Regions from separate parts of the Exiguobacterium sp. U13-1 genome, predicted to be linked through region 1. Evidence: a T-box and tRNA genes for the amino acid it is inferred to sense, from the RefSeq annotation. Region 1 holds a T-box; the other holds one or more tRNA genes.

What was found. A T-box is a leader RNA that pairs with one kind of tRNA and senses whether it is charged. The one in region 1 lies ahead of ileS (isoleucine--tRNA ligase), so its partner is inferred to be a tRNA-Ile.
Region 2: it encodes a tRNA-Ile, which carries the amino acid that the T-box ahead of ileS (isoleucine--tRNA ligase) is inferred to sense. The anticodon was not compared.

What each region holds. Positions count from the first base shown of each region.
Region 1 is NZ_CP015731.1:1,794,233-1,801,676, forward strand. Features, by position in the region: gene ESP131_RS09150 (DUF2975 domain-containing protein) at 171-641, opposite strand; gene ESP131_RS09155 (DUF2188 domain-containing protein) at 788-1,012, shown strand; gene ESP131_RS16520 (helix-turn-helix transcriptional regulator) at 1,144-1,320, shown strand; gene ESP131_RS09160 (RNA-guided endonuclease InsQ/TnpB family protein) at 1,442-2,518, shown strand; gene ESP131_RS09165 (DUF2178 domain-containing protein) at 2,743-3,126, shown strand; gene ESP131_RS16785 (hypothetical protein) at 3,123-3,320, shown strand; gene ESP131_RS09170 (hypothetical protein) at 3,413-4,327, opposite strand; gene ESP131_RS09175 (GNAT family N-acetyltransferase) at 4,437-4,988, opposite strand; T-box leader at 5,073-5,318, shown strand; gene ileS (isoleucine--tRNA ligase) at 5,375-7,444, shown strand, end outside.
Region 2 is NZ_CP015731.1:1,363,764-1,371,207, reverse strand. Features, by position in the region: gene ESP131_RS06930 (PstS family phosphate ABC transporter substrate-binding protein) at 1-756, opposite strand, end outside; gene ESP131_RS06925 (peptidoglycan D,D-transpeptidase FtsI family protein) at 982-3,054, opposite strand; gene ESP131_RS06920 (superoxide dismutase) at 3,190-3,798, opposite strand; gene ESP131_RS06915 (alpha-amylase) at 3,892-5,352, opposite strand; tRNA gene ESP131_RS06910 (tRNA-Ile) at 5,469-5,542, opposite strand; tRNA gene ESP131_RS06905 (tRNA-Met) at 5,554-5,627, opposite strand; gene ESP131_RS06900 (Na/Pi cotransporter family protein) at 5,756-7,399, opposite strand.

The sequences.
Region 1 (7,444 bases):
CGTTGCCAATCGAAGATTCTGTTGAAACAGGGACATCAGGATAGCCATCAATGTGACGCGAACTAAAAAATCCCGCTCTTAGGAGCGAGATTGAACAAAGTGTTAGGTAGGAAAAGCAACGGCTAGAATGACAAAAACAATCATGAGCACTTGTTTTTCGGTCGTTCACGTTAGGATTTCATAGGCAACACATAGCGTAATAATAATTGTTGGATACAGGCAAGTAGCGTTCCGATTGTCAACGGAGCAAGAATCAAACCCATTCCGATGATAATCAGACCAGGTGCGTCGTCAATCTGACCAATATAGAAAAAGACGGGAAAGAGACATGCCGTTAAAATGGCGACGATATAAAAAGACAATTTCATCGATTGAATGGAAGCTGTGATGAGCGGAAAAGCCGAAGGAGTCATCGACATATATCGAAGGATTCGGAGCGCATGGAATAAAATCAAAAGAGTTGGGATGAAGATAAGGTATGCGGTCAATAGAACACTGTAGCCAGGTCGCTCGAGTAACAAGTTTTTCGTGATACCATGCCAGACAAGTGGGATACCAAGTCCAGCTAAACCGAACAGACTGAAGATGATACCGAAGACGATAAAACGTAAAAACCGGATTTGCCAGACGAAATGATTCACGATATCAACTCCTTTCGAGGCAACAAACGTTTCTTTTAGTATACTGCATTCCCCGATAGGCTAGTAAAAAATTCAAGTGAAAAGACAACCGTACGCCAAAACAGTCTCATGAAGATGAAATAGATTAAGGAAATGGAGGTCACGTGATGAAACGAGAGCAACATGTCACGCCGCATCCCAAAGGTGGCTATCAAGTGAAAGCTGCCGGTGCGACTCGAGCAACCAAACGATTCGCTACACAGAAAGAAGCGATTGCAGAAGGGCGTCGCATTGCGAAAAGTCAGAAGACAGAGCTCGTCATTCATAACAAAGAAGGGCAGATTCGCGAAAAAGATTCCTACGGACACGATCCATTTCCACCACGAGGTTGAGCCATCATATAAGACACGTTCTGAGCATGAGAGCGTGTCTTTTTAATGATTCTCATGTCAAAAGTTTTTGATATGAGAATGGAAGTTCATCACAGTAGAGATTTAAAAAGAATTTGACCCGTTGTGGAGGAATGAACGTGAGAAACCACATCAAGGAACTGCGTCTAGCGGCAAAATTATCGCAACAAGAACTGGCTGACCGCTGTCAGGTCAGTCGGCAGACAATCAATGCGATTGAAAACAACAAGTATGATCCGACTTTACAGAATGTACGAGCGAGAAAGCCCACTCCTTTAGAAGTGGGATGATAGCGAGTTCGGGGACGGGATGTCTTCAGACACCGCATGTCGCCGACTGTTCTTCCTGATGAAATACATTTATAGTAAATCTATAATGGAGTTGATTATTATGATGAAGGAGGTGTCAAAGATGAGTCAAGTCGTCACGGTAGAAGTTCGAATCTATGCCACGCGTCGTCAGGATGCCATCCTAAAAAGGATGGGCAAGACCTATATCCAGACCGCCAACCGAGTCGTGGCGAACATGGTCGCCTCCGAGGACGGGAAGAGGTGGTCGAGCAAGGACATCGACACCCCCCTTCCGAGCGCCGTGAAGAACCAACTCGCAGGAGATGCCGTCGGCATCTACAAGAAGGCGAGGAAAGAGGATTTCAAACGCATTCCTGTCCTCAAAAAGCCGGTCTGCGTCTGGAACAATCAGAACTATTCCTTCGACTTCGAGAGCATCTCCTTCCCCGTTTGGATGGACGGGAAGTCCGTGAAGATGCGATTCCGTGCTACCATGGTTGACAAGGACAATCGGAATACCCGACTCCTTGCCAACAAACTCGGGACGCTCAGGGTCACGAAGAAGGGAAGGAAGTGGATCGCTCAGATTTCCGTCCATGTACCGACCGTCCCTCGGACGGGGGTGCGGGTGATGGGGGTTGACCTCGGACTGAAAGTGCCGGCGGTCGCCGTCACCGATGACGACACGACCCGTTTCTTCGGGAACGGTCGTAAGAACAAGTATATGAAACGCAAGTTCCGTGCGGAACGGAAGGCACTCGGCAAAAAGAAGAAGCCGAAGGCTATCAAACGACGCAATCAGAAGGAACAGCGGTGGATGCGGGACAAGGACCACAAGGTCAGCCGAGCCATCGTCGATTTTGCAAGACAGAAGAAAATCTCTGTCATTCGCCTCGAACTCTTGGCGAACATCCGACAGACGGCAAGAACAAGCCGTAAAAACAACCAGAACCTCCACTTATGGTCGTTCTATCGTCTCGCGTCCTTCATCGAATACAAAGCCGCCTTGTCGGGCATCAAGGTTGAGTATGTGAACCCCGCCTACACGAGTCAGACCTGCCCATCCTGTTCCGTCAGGAACAAGGTAAGGGATAGGGTCTATACGTGTGCCTGTGGGTTTAAAGGACATCGGGACGCCGTCGGTGCGATGAACATTCGATACGCACCTGTGATGGATGGTAACAGTCCATCAGCCTGAGAACCTATACGGTCTGTCTCAGGAGGGGTGATGGCACACCCCTACCTCAAGGCTCGGACGAAGCAGAAATGGATTGAGTCCGCCAAGCACTTGAGAATCCCACCCTCACCAAAGGTGTGGGCTTGCGGCTTTAGCCGTGGGAGTGTCAAAATTAGCGTTTAATATCGCCAAAGTCTTGCAGACACAAGTCGATCATCTGTTCATTTCAGAACAGGAGGAATGGGATGTCTAAGAAAAAAACGGGTTTATTTTTAGTAACGCTCGTGATAGTGGCGAGTCTTACCATCATTAGTATGATCATCGAAAACAATGTAACGTTCTTCTCGATTGTTCAATTGGCGATTCTATTGATCATGTTCTTCTCGTATTTTACGTGGGCACGATCAGGAGAAGACGAGCGTCCTGTGCCAGAAGATGAGCTCGGCAAAAAGATTACGACGGAAAGCGGCCTCGTTAGCTACAAAATCCTGATTGTCCTGATTTTTGGATTCATCTGTCTCGATTACTTTTTACGTGAATCAGCGAATCTGTTATTGATCGTTTTGTTCGCGATTGCTTTAGTTACACTACCAATCATTGAATTTATGAAAGCACGTTCCTATCGATGAAGTGGTTTGGAACGGAAAGGAGTAAAGCATGGAAGAACAACAATAATGATGTCACTACTGATGGTACATCTACTATATTATATGGAATGTGCCTGCTGCATCATGCACGAAAAGCGATTGAGCTTGCTCCACTAGATGTTGCTTATTATGAATTGAGGGCAATCCTCATGTCTATCTGTTTAAAGAAGAAATAACTGATACCCACAAACGAATCAAAGAATTGCATAAATGATGAAAAAAATACCTAGATGAGATGACTAATAATCTCTTCTAGGTATTTTTTTTATTATTTTGTCAGTACAGGTGAAATCAATGTAGTAACTGTACTGTTTCCTTCTGCAGTTACACGAAGATTCGCCACACCCGTGACATCAATATCAAAGTCTATTTCATCCGCGCCATATACAACATCATAGCGACCGAGTTCTTTTCCGTTATTGTCGGAGAATACAAGTGTCATTTCATCTTCTGGACTCGCATAGTTCAAGTCACTCGAACTTTTTGTCAAAGCTTGTTCAGTCAAAAGGGACAGTTGACCAGATAATTTTTTATATTTTCGATCAAGACTAAAAGTAGCATATTCATCATTGAAGAACCCTGATAAGATTACGTTTTGATTATTTAGTTTACCATTCGCTAAAATGGATTGATTTTTTTCAATCGATTCAAACGATGAAGAGGCGATATGGATCGATGAAAGTGATGTACCTGAAAGTGGTGTTCCGACTTCATAAGCGGTGGAAGTCTCGATTAGAGGTAATCCTGAAAGGTCTGCTAACAATTGTAATGGTACGTATGGCGTTTTACCAAGCATCAACAAACTTTCTGTATTTTTGTACTTACCAGTTACGACTGCTCCGTCTGTGACAAGTGATTTTGAAGATGCGAGAAGGCGATACCCAGTCGAAAGCTCTTTGATCTTCTTTTTGTTCCCTTCGTTCTCGATTTGAAGATTCTTGTACTTAGTATCAAGTGATTTATAAGACTTTGAGAGGCTCGTGTGCTGTCCTTGTAACGTCTTATAGGCGTTTTCCGACTTCTTTGTTTTTTTCTTTTCGTCGGCTAGTTGTTTTTGGAGTGTTGCTTTTTCCTTTTTCAGTTTAGCCACTTCTTTTGAAGTTGAACTTGCTTCAACGATTGATGTCTGCATGACACCGAATGCTAATGATGATACAAGACCTGCTGCGATCCATTTCTTCAAGATGGTTCCCCCTTAAATGACAAAAATGATTTCTTACACCTAACAGTATATTCCAATATCATCTTTTTAGATTTCAATCATTTTGAAATGAAGGGAATGTTTTTATAGATTAAATTTGAAACCAATCACTTCGCAATATCGAGTACATATACAAATCATCGAATTGTCCACGCGTTTTCTCATATTGACGAAGCAACCCTTCACGTTGGAATCCGAGCCGTTCAAGCAATTGTTGTGAAGCAGTATTTGCTGGTAAGACAAGTGCTTCGATACGATTTAAAGAGAGCTCCTCAAACCCATATTCGATGACCGCAAGCGCTGCTTCCTTCGCGATGCCTTGTCCCTGATAGGCAGGGCTCAACTCAAACCCAAGTTCTGCCCGCTGATGGCGTTCCGCTTGATTCAAGAAACCGCAACTGCCGATGATGACATCGTCTTCTTGTAACGTGATCCCGAACCGGATACCCGTTCCATCTCGACGAATCGAGGCATACCAGTCAATCTCTTCAAGCGCGTCTGCTTCCGATTGAAAGGCGTCGAGTCCCATCTGTTTGACGACGTGTTCGTCTGATAAATAGGCGAGGACACTCGTAGCATCTTCGGGTAACACTTCGCGTAAGACGAGGCGGTTCGTTTTAAGCGTTGGGAAAGTATGTAACATTCAAAAAACTCCTTTGCAAGAAAATGTAAAAAGCTGTTGTGCAGTCTTTAAGTCATGTGGTAAGATTCTCCACAACAAGAGCATATCATTTCGTTGACGAGAAAGAGTAATGATTGTCCCTCTGCCTTACAGAAAACCTGGATTGCTGAGAGCCGGTAGCCAGATCAATCATGAAGATCCTCTCTGAGAAGTCACGCTGAACCATTCAGTAAGCGTGACCGGGTGTCCACCGTTACGTGGAATGCACATGATAGTGTGCAACTAAGTGCTGTCGAGAATAAGTATTCTCGGCGGAATATGGGTGGTATCGCGGTGAAGTCCGTCCCTGTCAAAGGGGGCGGACTTTTTTGTATTCTCTTAGTTATCGACAAAGGAGCGAACAAGAGATGACGTCACAAAACCAAGCAGAAACCGTACAACAACGCGAAGCGCGTGTTCGAAACAGATGGAAACAAGATCAGGTCTTCGCACGATCGATCGAGCAACGCACGGAAGCGGAATTCGTATTCTACGAAGGACCGCCGACTGCGAACGGCTTACCCCACGTCGGTCATGCACTCGGACGAACCGTCAAGGATACCGTCGCCTGCTATAAGACGATGCAAGGATTCCGGGTCGAACGAAAAGCCGGCTGGGATACACATGGACTACCGGTCGAACTCGGGGTCGAGAAACAACTCGGCATCTCCGGCAAACAAGCGATCGAAGACTATGGCGTCGAAGCATCCATCGCACGCTGTAAGGAAAGTGTCTTCTCTTATGAAACACAGTGGCGTTCCTTCACGGAAAAACTCGGATACTGGGTCGACATGGATGACCCTTACGTGACGATGGAGGACGAGTATATCGAAAGCGTCTGGCATATCCTTGGGACGATCCATGACAAAGGCTGGTTGACGAAGGGACATCGTGTATCACCTTATTGTCCGAGCTGTCAGACGTCACTCAGTTCCCATGAAGTCGCGCAAGCCTATCAGGACGTAACGGACTTATCGGCGACGGTCAAACTTCCGATCGTCGGTATGGAGCAGACGTTTCTACTTGCATGGACGACGACACCGTGGACGTTACCCGCAAACGTCGCGGTGGCGGTTCATCCGGAATTGACGTACGTCACAGTAGCGTTTGAAGGAGAGCGATTCATTGTCGCAAAAGCGTTAGTCGCTGAACTGTTCTCAGAATCCGTCGAGGTCGTATCCGAACAGCTCGGTGCGGAACTCGTCGGCTTGCGTTATGAACCACCGTTTGATTTCGTGACGCCAGAGAACGGTCACACGGTCGTCGAGGCGTCCTTCGTCCAAGCGACGAGCGGAACCGGACTTGTCCATCTTGCTCCAGCGTACGGGGAAGAAGATTACCGGGTCGTCCGGGAAAACGGTCTGTCATTCGTTAATGTCGTCGATGCTGCTGGATGTTACACGGACGCCGTTCCACCACTCGTTGGTCGATTCGTCAAGGAGTCAGACGTCGCGATCATCCAGCTGCTCGCGGAACGGGGACGCTTGTTTGCGAAAAAACGCTATACGCACAGTTATCCGCATTGTTGGCGATGTGACTCGCCACTGCTCTATTACGCACAAGACAACTGGTTCATCGAGACGACGGCCGTCAAGGAACAACTCCTTGCGAACAATGCGTCTGTGACGTGGTACCCTGATCACGTAAAGGAAGGGCGGTTCGGGAAGTTCCTTGAGCAACTCGTCGACTGGAACATCAGTCGCAATCGCTACTGGGGCACCCCACTGAACGTCTGGGAGTGTGAAGCGTGTGATACGACGTTCGTTCCGAAAAACAAGGCGGACTTGTTGCACCGGACGACATCGACGGAATCTGTCGAGTTGCATAAACCATACGTTGATGCGTTATCGGTCTCGTGTCCGACGTGTCAGGGTGTGATGCACCGGACACCAGAAGTCATCGATGTCTGGTTTGATAGCGGAGCGATGCCGTTCGCGCAACAGCATTATCCGTCACGGACGCAGACGCTTAATCGCTATCCAGCCGATGTCGTCATCGAAGGCGTCGATCAGACGCGGGGCTGGTTCTACAGTTTGCAAGCGATCTCGACACTCTTCACGGGACAGCCTGCCTATAAGCGCGTCCTCGCACTCGGGCACGTCCTCGATGAGAACGGACAGAAGATGTCGAAGAGTCGCGGGAATGCCCTCGATCCGGTGGCGTTAATCGAAGCATATGGTGCTGATAGCCTGCGCTGGGCGCTACTCGTCGACAGCAGTCCGTGGAGTGCGAAACGGTTTGCCGAGCGGATCGTTCAAGAAGCAAAATCAAAGCTAGTCGATACGCTGGATCATGCTGTCCAGTTCTATCTGACGTATACCGAACTGGACGGATTTGAAAGTTCACGTCCGCAAAACCGAACGCGTCTCGACGAATGGTTGCTCTCGCGTGTCCATCAGACGACGCAAGACGTGACGGATGCAATGGACGATTATCAA
Region 2 (7,444 bases), 430 kb from region 1:
AGAGAGATCTTTGATCGTTTCTGGTGTTGGATCAACTGCATCTTTGCCTTCAGCAGAAAGTGGTACTTCCTTCAACTTATCTTTATTCTCTGCGTAGTACGCATATCCGAAGTATCCGATTGCGCCTTTCGTTCCTTCAACACCTTTGACGAGAACGTTATCGTCTTCTGATAATTGAACATCTTTACGCATATCTTTTTTCTCAAGTACTTCCTCAGAGAAGAAGTCGAATGTTCCTGAGTCTTTACCTGGGCTGAAGAATTTCAATGGTTCAGCCGGATAAGAAGAATCGACATCTTTCCAAGTCTTGATGTTCGGATCGAGCCAGATTTTCTCGAGTTGCTCCATTGAGAGTTCTTTTACCCATGTATTTTCTTTGCTGACTGCGACAGTCAAACCGTCATATGCGAGTGCCATTTTTGTGAATTCAATGTTGTTCTTTTTCGCTTCAGCTTCTTCTTCTTCTTTAATTTCACGCGACGCGTTTGAAAGATCTGTTTCCCCAACGACGAAGCGTTTGAATCCGCCACCTGTACCAGAGACACCGACTGTGACATCTACGTCAGGTTGTTCCATCGAATATTCTTCACCGACAGCTTCCATGATCGGGAAGACAGTAGAAGAACCGTCGATTGCGATTTTTCCTTTTAAATCAGATGAACTAGCAGAACCGCCTTTATCGTTACCACATGCTGCCCCCACTACTGCGATTGATGCTACCGTTGTGATGAGTGCTGTTTTTTTCATCCAAGACATGATTAATTTTCCTCCTCGAAAGTATGTCGCTGACGATGCTACGACTTTTTATCCGTTTTCCTTACAAGACTTATACTACGGATGAACTATTAAAACGAAATGAATCCAACGTAAAAGAATTGTAAAGGCGTGTTTTTTAGTGTTTACAATTCGAAATCCATTAGAAAAAAAGGTCAATGCAAACAAAAAAACGAGAGTGATTGCTCACTCTCGTTTTCCATCTAGTTAATTTGGCTTAGTTTGCCACGGGATATCTTTGACATTAAAGTACGCTTTGACAAGATCGTGACCAATTTTCGAGTTGACGGTTTCTTGTTCCATATAAGGAAGGAACACGGCCCACGCCATCTCTGGATTATCATACGGCGCCCAGCCAACGAGGTTCGAGTTCAATGAACGAACCGGTTGACCGCTTCCGTCACGTAAGGCGATTCCATCGTCACCATAGACACTGACCTGCGCTGTACCTGTTTTAGCAGCTGCATCAATACCAGTTTGTGCGATGATTTTTGCTGTACCACGCTCTCCCTTGACAACACGATGCAATCCTTCTCGAACATGATCAATGTTATCTTGACTGACTTCAATCCGATTCAGGTAATTCGTCTTGAAGCTATAATCAACTTGTTTTGTCCCTTTTTCAATCGAATTCGACGCGAGCACTTCTTTTAAGAAGTGCGGCTGAACACGATAACCACCGTTGGCAAGCGTTGAAATATACTGTGCGACTTGTAGCGGTGTAAAGGCATCATACTGTCCGATGACTCGGTCCATGAGTAGCGTGACACGGTCAGGTGTCCCTTGAACACCTTTTGCTTCGTACGGTAAATCAACACCCGTTGTCACTCCAAGCCCGAACTGACTATAGTAATTCTGCATGATCGCAGCTGCTCCGTCTACACTTGCTCCGGCAATACCGTTACTTGGATACTTCGCCATCCGCATCGCAATGTTGAACATATAAACGTTTGATGAACGCTCAAGTGCCGTCAAATCCGTGATTGCTCCCATGTTGACGTACGATGCTTTTTTTGTACCCCCGATTGTAATCGGCGCATCATTGATGACTTCGTTTTGACGGATGACACCCTCTTCGAGTCCCATCGCAACTGTTGCACCTTTGATCGTCGAACCAATCTGAAGGGATGTCAACACGTTATTGATTGCGACATCTGAGAACTTACCGGTTGATGGATCCAACTTTTGACCAGACATCGCAAGAATCTCACCAGTCTGTGGGTTCATGACGACGGCGTAACCTTCTTTTAGATAACGACTACCCATGCCACGCCCCATTTTAATCGCTTGTTGCATGATTTGGTCGACTTGTTTGTTGTACTCTGCATCCACGGTCAGAACGAGATCTTTACCGGACTCGCCTTCTTCGCGTTTTGGATCACCGACCGGCTCTCCATTGAACGTCTCATACACATCGTACGCGGGTTTCCCGCGCAGAAGATCCTCATACTGTTGTTCAAGGAATGATGTTCCGACACGGTCATTCAAGCTGTAACCTTTTGCTTTGAACTCCGCTTGTTGTTCTGCTGGAATCTTCGAGTACTTCCCAAAGATGTTTCGAAGTGTTCCTTCATATGGATAAGAACGCTCATAGAACGGTTCCACCGATACACCTTTTAAATCTTCTAGATTTTCATCGATGATCGCCATCTCTTTTGCAGAAGCACCGAGTTTGACGAGTTGTGGATCAAGCGCATATCCGACTTCCATGTTGTGTTTGATCGCAATGACTTCCATCGTTTGATCGTCATAATCGATATCGTCTTTCGTAATCGCATCTAATCGGATTTGATCCTGTTCTGCGATTGATAGTTTACTTTGTGCTTCTGCTGAAGGATATTTCTGTTTGACGGCTTCTTGATAACGACGATCAGACTCTTTCGTGTTTGTCGCGATCCAGAAGTCCTTAATATCACGTTCTGTGACTTTCCAATCTTTTTTAGGCAAATCAATGATTGCCGCAAGGCGCTGTGCAATCTCAATGCGTTCATCGACTTTCGTCGTTTGTGCTCGACGGTAGACGATGGAGTATTTAGAAATCGTATCAACCAAAAGACGACCATCCCGGTCATAAATCTTTCCGCGTGGCACTTCATATTTTGATGCGATCATTTCTGTTTTTTGAACTTCCCGCGAAATTTTCTCACCATTGACGATTTGCACGACTCCTAAACGGAAAATCAAAATCGCAAACAATAAAAAAACGACGAAGAACATTAAATTCAGACGAAGCGGCAGATGATTACGCCGTCTTCCTCGTACGGTGATTCGTTTAGCCATGGCGTACTCCCCTATCGTTCAAAAGTCATCTTGTTTCATTATATAGAAGGAAACTTTCCATAACAACCTATCCCATCATTTTCCGCATTAAAAAAAGCGTATCGTTCACAATTGAACGATACGCTCATTTTCACGTTACTTCGCGTCAGCGTAAAGCTTCGCTACGTGATCCCAATCAACGACGTTGAAGAACGCATTGATGTAATCAGGACGACGGTTTTGATAGTTGAGATAGTATGCATGTTCCCAAACATCAAGACCGAGGATTGGTGTTTTGCCTTCCATGACTGGTGTATCTTGGTTTGGTGTCGAAACGACCGCCAATTTCCCACCATCAACGATTAACCAAGCCCAACCTGAACCAAAACGAGTTGTTGCTGCTTTCGCGAACGCATCTTTGAATGCATCAAATGATCCGAATGATTCATCGATTGCTGTCGCGAGTTCCCCTGTTGGAGCAGCTCCATCGTTCTTCTTCAGCAGTTTCCAGAAGAATGAGTGGTTCCAGTGACCGCCACCGTTGTTACGGACTGCAGTTTGAATGTTTGCTGGGAGAGCATCCAAGTTTTGAAGAAGTTCTTCAAGTGACTTTCCTTCATGTTCTGTACCCTCAAGCGCCGCATTCACGTTCGTGACATACGTGTTGTGGTGTTTCGTGTGGTGAATCTCCATCGTACGAGCATCGATATGTGGCTCAAGCGCATCATAAGCGTAGCCGAGTTCTGGTAATTCAAATTTTGACATGTTCATGTCCCCCTTTGTGCTATTTTCGAAAACTTCAATACCCTTTAAGACTAGCAAAAGAACCTGTGTTGACGCAAGTCAAGACCCTCGGATTTACTCGACTTCTCGTGGAGCAAAAACAGAGACACCTCCACCTGGAACTGGGAAGACACCGAATCCTTCATCGTCGATCACAACTGGGTGATCTTGGTGGTTCGTATAATCGAACCACTCTTGTCCCGCGCGCTCTTCACCAACGAACATGCGCTTCTCGCACATGTCAGCATTCGACAATAAGACAGCACAGCCAGAGTTCTCGATTTCTTCTACGCCTCGACGAACCCAACCGACGCAATGCGGATCATCGAGATAATCTTCTTGGTCACCATATGCTTTGTGATAACGTGCATACAGTAAAGCATCAATCATTTCTTTTTTACCCTCTACAGGATGAGGTCCTTGCACTCCATAATAGTCACCGTAGAAGACACATGGATAACCGTCTTTACGAAGTAAGATCGATGCATACGCATGCTGTTTGAACCAGTCATCTACCCATGATTCGAGTGATTCACCTGGTTGTGAATCATGATTATCGACGAACGTGACAGCATTCGTCGGGTGTGATTCGACGAGCGTATCTGTAAACAACGTTGTTAAATCAAACTCTTGTCCCTGGTTCGAAGCTTCATGGAATTTATAATGAAGGGGAACGTCGAACAAATCGATCGTGTAATCAACGCTATCAAGGAAATGACGGCAATCATCGAGATCTGATTTCCAGAACTCCCCGACCATATAGAAATCGCCATCATTTTTCTCGATCATCGATTTTGCAAATTCATGAACGAATTCATAATTGATATGTTTGATTGCGTCGAGTCGGAATCCTTGGCAGTCAATCGTCTCTTGGAACCAATGCCCCCAGCGGATCATCTCTTCACGTACTTCCGGATGGTTATAATCGATGTTCGCGAACATCAAATAATCATAGTTTCCGAATTCGTCATCGACTTGATCGTTCCAGTCTTTATTTTTACCGGATATCTTGAAGACACCGGTTTTTTCTTCACGAGCATCGAAATCCGTTCCATTAAAGAATTCATGTGTCCAGACAAAATCCGAATATTTTCCGTTTCGACCAGGGAACGTAAATTTCGTCCATGCTTCGATTTCGAATTCTTCTGAAATTTCTTTCGAACGGTCTTCTGGATGGACCTCAACGACATTGATTGTCTCAAGTTCATCGGCTGCTGCTTTATGGTTCATGACAACATCCGCATAAATGGCGATGTCATTCTCACGAGCGACTTGAATCGCTTCGACGAGTTCATCCTTTGTACCGTATTTCGTACGGACCGTTCCTTTTTGATCAAATTCGCCTAAATCATATACGTCATAAATTCCATATCCTGTATCTTCATCTGATTGACCTTTTGACGCCGGTGGAATCCACACGGACGTGATGCCGGCAGCACGTAATTCAGGCGCCCGCTCTTTCAAGCGTTGCCAGTGCTTCCCATCATTCTCTACATGCCACTCAAAAAACTGCATCATCGTATGGTTACGTTCCATCTCTCTTCGCTCTCCCTTAGTTACTATAGTATGAATATTATTACAATATCTTTACTATTCCCCGGAGGAACAAAAATAAACGCACCTCGTTTTTCAACGAGGTGCGTTCTACTGAATGGACCCTGCAGGGCTCGAACCTGCGACCGGACGGTTATGAGCCGTCAGCTCTAACCAGCTGAGCTAAGGGTCCTTAAGTAATAGTAGCGGCGGAGGGAGTCGAACCCACGACCTCACGGGTATGAACCGTACGCTCTAGCCAGCTGAGCTACACCGCCATGATGTATGTTGCTTTACTCTTACTAGATTACGAGATGTGGCGAAACTTGTCAATATGCTATTTCAAAAAAATAAACAGCTGATTTCATTTTTTGAAATCAGCTGACATAGACAAATCGTATTTCGCTTAGTTCGTTAATGCCGTCCGCTGTTCAAGGACGAGATCCGTGATGTTTACAGCATGATCGCCAATTCGTTCGAGGTTCGACAAGAGATCGACGAAGATCATCCCTGCTTGGCCCGTACATTCGCCAGCGTTAACACGAAGGACATGGTGTTTACGGAATGAACGTTCGAGTGCATCAAGTTTACCTTCGAGTTCTAGAACTTTGCGAGCTCGTGTAACATCGTCCTCTTCGACGGCGCGAACGGCACAGTCGACGATTTCTTGCGTCAAGGCATACATATCATCAAGCTCTTGTTTCGCTGATGATGTGAACTGAATCCGGTTGACGATTTGGAAATCGACCAATTCGACGATGTTTTCGACGTGGTCACCAATTCGTTCAAAGTCATTGACGGCATGCATCAGTAACGAGTGTTCATTTGATTCACGCTCTGATAAATCATGTGCCGCTACTTTAACGAGATAACTTGTGACTTCTGTATTTAAATGATTAATCGCATATTCGATCTGTTCTGATTCTGATACATCCTTTTTATCATGCGATTGCGTGTAACGGTGTGCTTTTGCAAGCGCATCTTTTGAGAATTCACCCATTCGTAACACTTCAAGCTTCGCTTGGTTTAATGCGAGTGCCGAAGATTGGTTCAAGATATTTTGATCGAGATGACGCGGTTTTGAATCAATCGTCGTATCCGTACCCGGTACGATTTTTTGTACAAGCCATGCGATTTGCGCAATGAACCAACATTGAATCAACGTATTGACGACGTTGAATGTTCCGTGTGCAAAGGCGATTTGCATTTTCGGACCTAATTCAAGCGTGCCTGTGATCCATGTGATGAAGCTTGAGAAGATTGGTAATGCAATCAGGAACAATACTGTTCCGATGATATTGAAGATGACGTGTGCTGCTGCTGTTCGTTTAGCTGCAATCGACGCACCAAGTGCTGCGAGTACTGCTGTGATCGTCGTTCCGATGTTATCACCGAACAAGACCGGAAGAGCTGCTTTGATATCGATCATGCCACCAGCGTACAACTCTTGTAAGATACCGATCGTTGCTGACGACGACTGAACAAGAACAGTAAAGATTGTTCCGACGAAGACACCCAGCAATGGGTTATCCGACATCGATACCGTCAACTCACGGAACCAGACGCTTGATTCAAGCGGAGCCATTCCGTCGCCCATCAAAGTGAGACCATAGAACAATGCACCAAAGCCAAAGAAAATCTGTCCGATGTATTGAACCCGTTCTTTATTGAAGAAGAAGATCAAGAAAGCACCAATTGCGATTGCTGGAAGCGCAGCTTCCTTGACGTTAAAGCCGATGATGAAAGCCGTAATCGTTGTTCCGATGTTAGCCCCCATGACGACTCCGATCGCCTGTCGTAAATTCATCAGACCTGCACTAACGAGTCCGACAACGATGACGGTCGTCCCTGACGACGACTGTATCAAAATCGTGACGACGATACCTGCTAGGATACCTAACAATGGATTTGTCGTATATTTATCAAGGATATAACGTAATCGGTCTCCTGCTGTTTTTTGGAGCCCATCTCCCATATACTTAATACCGAATAGGAAAATCCCGAGTCCACCGATGAAGGTGAAAATCATTTCCTGCAAATCATAGTTCATCTTGCCAGCTCCTTTATTTCATGTGGATTGATGTGTTTGTAAAGT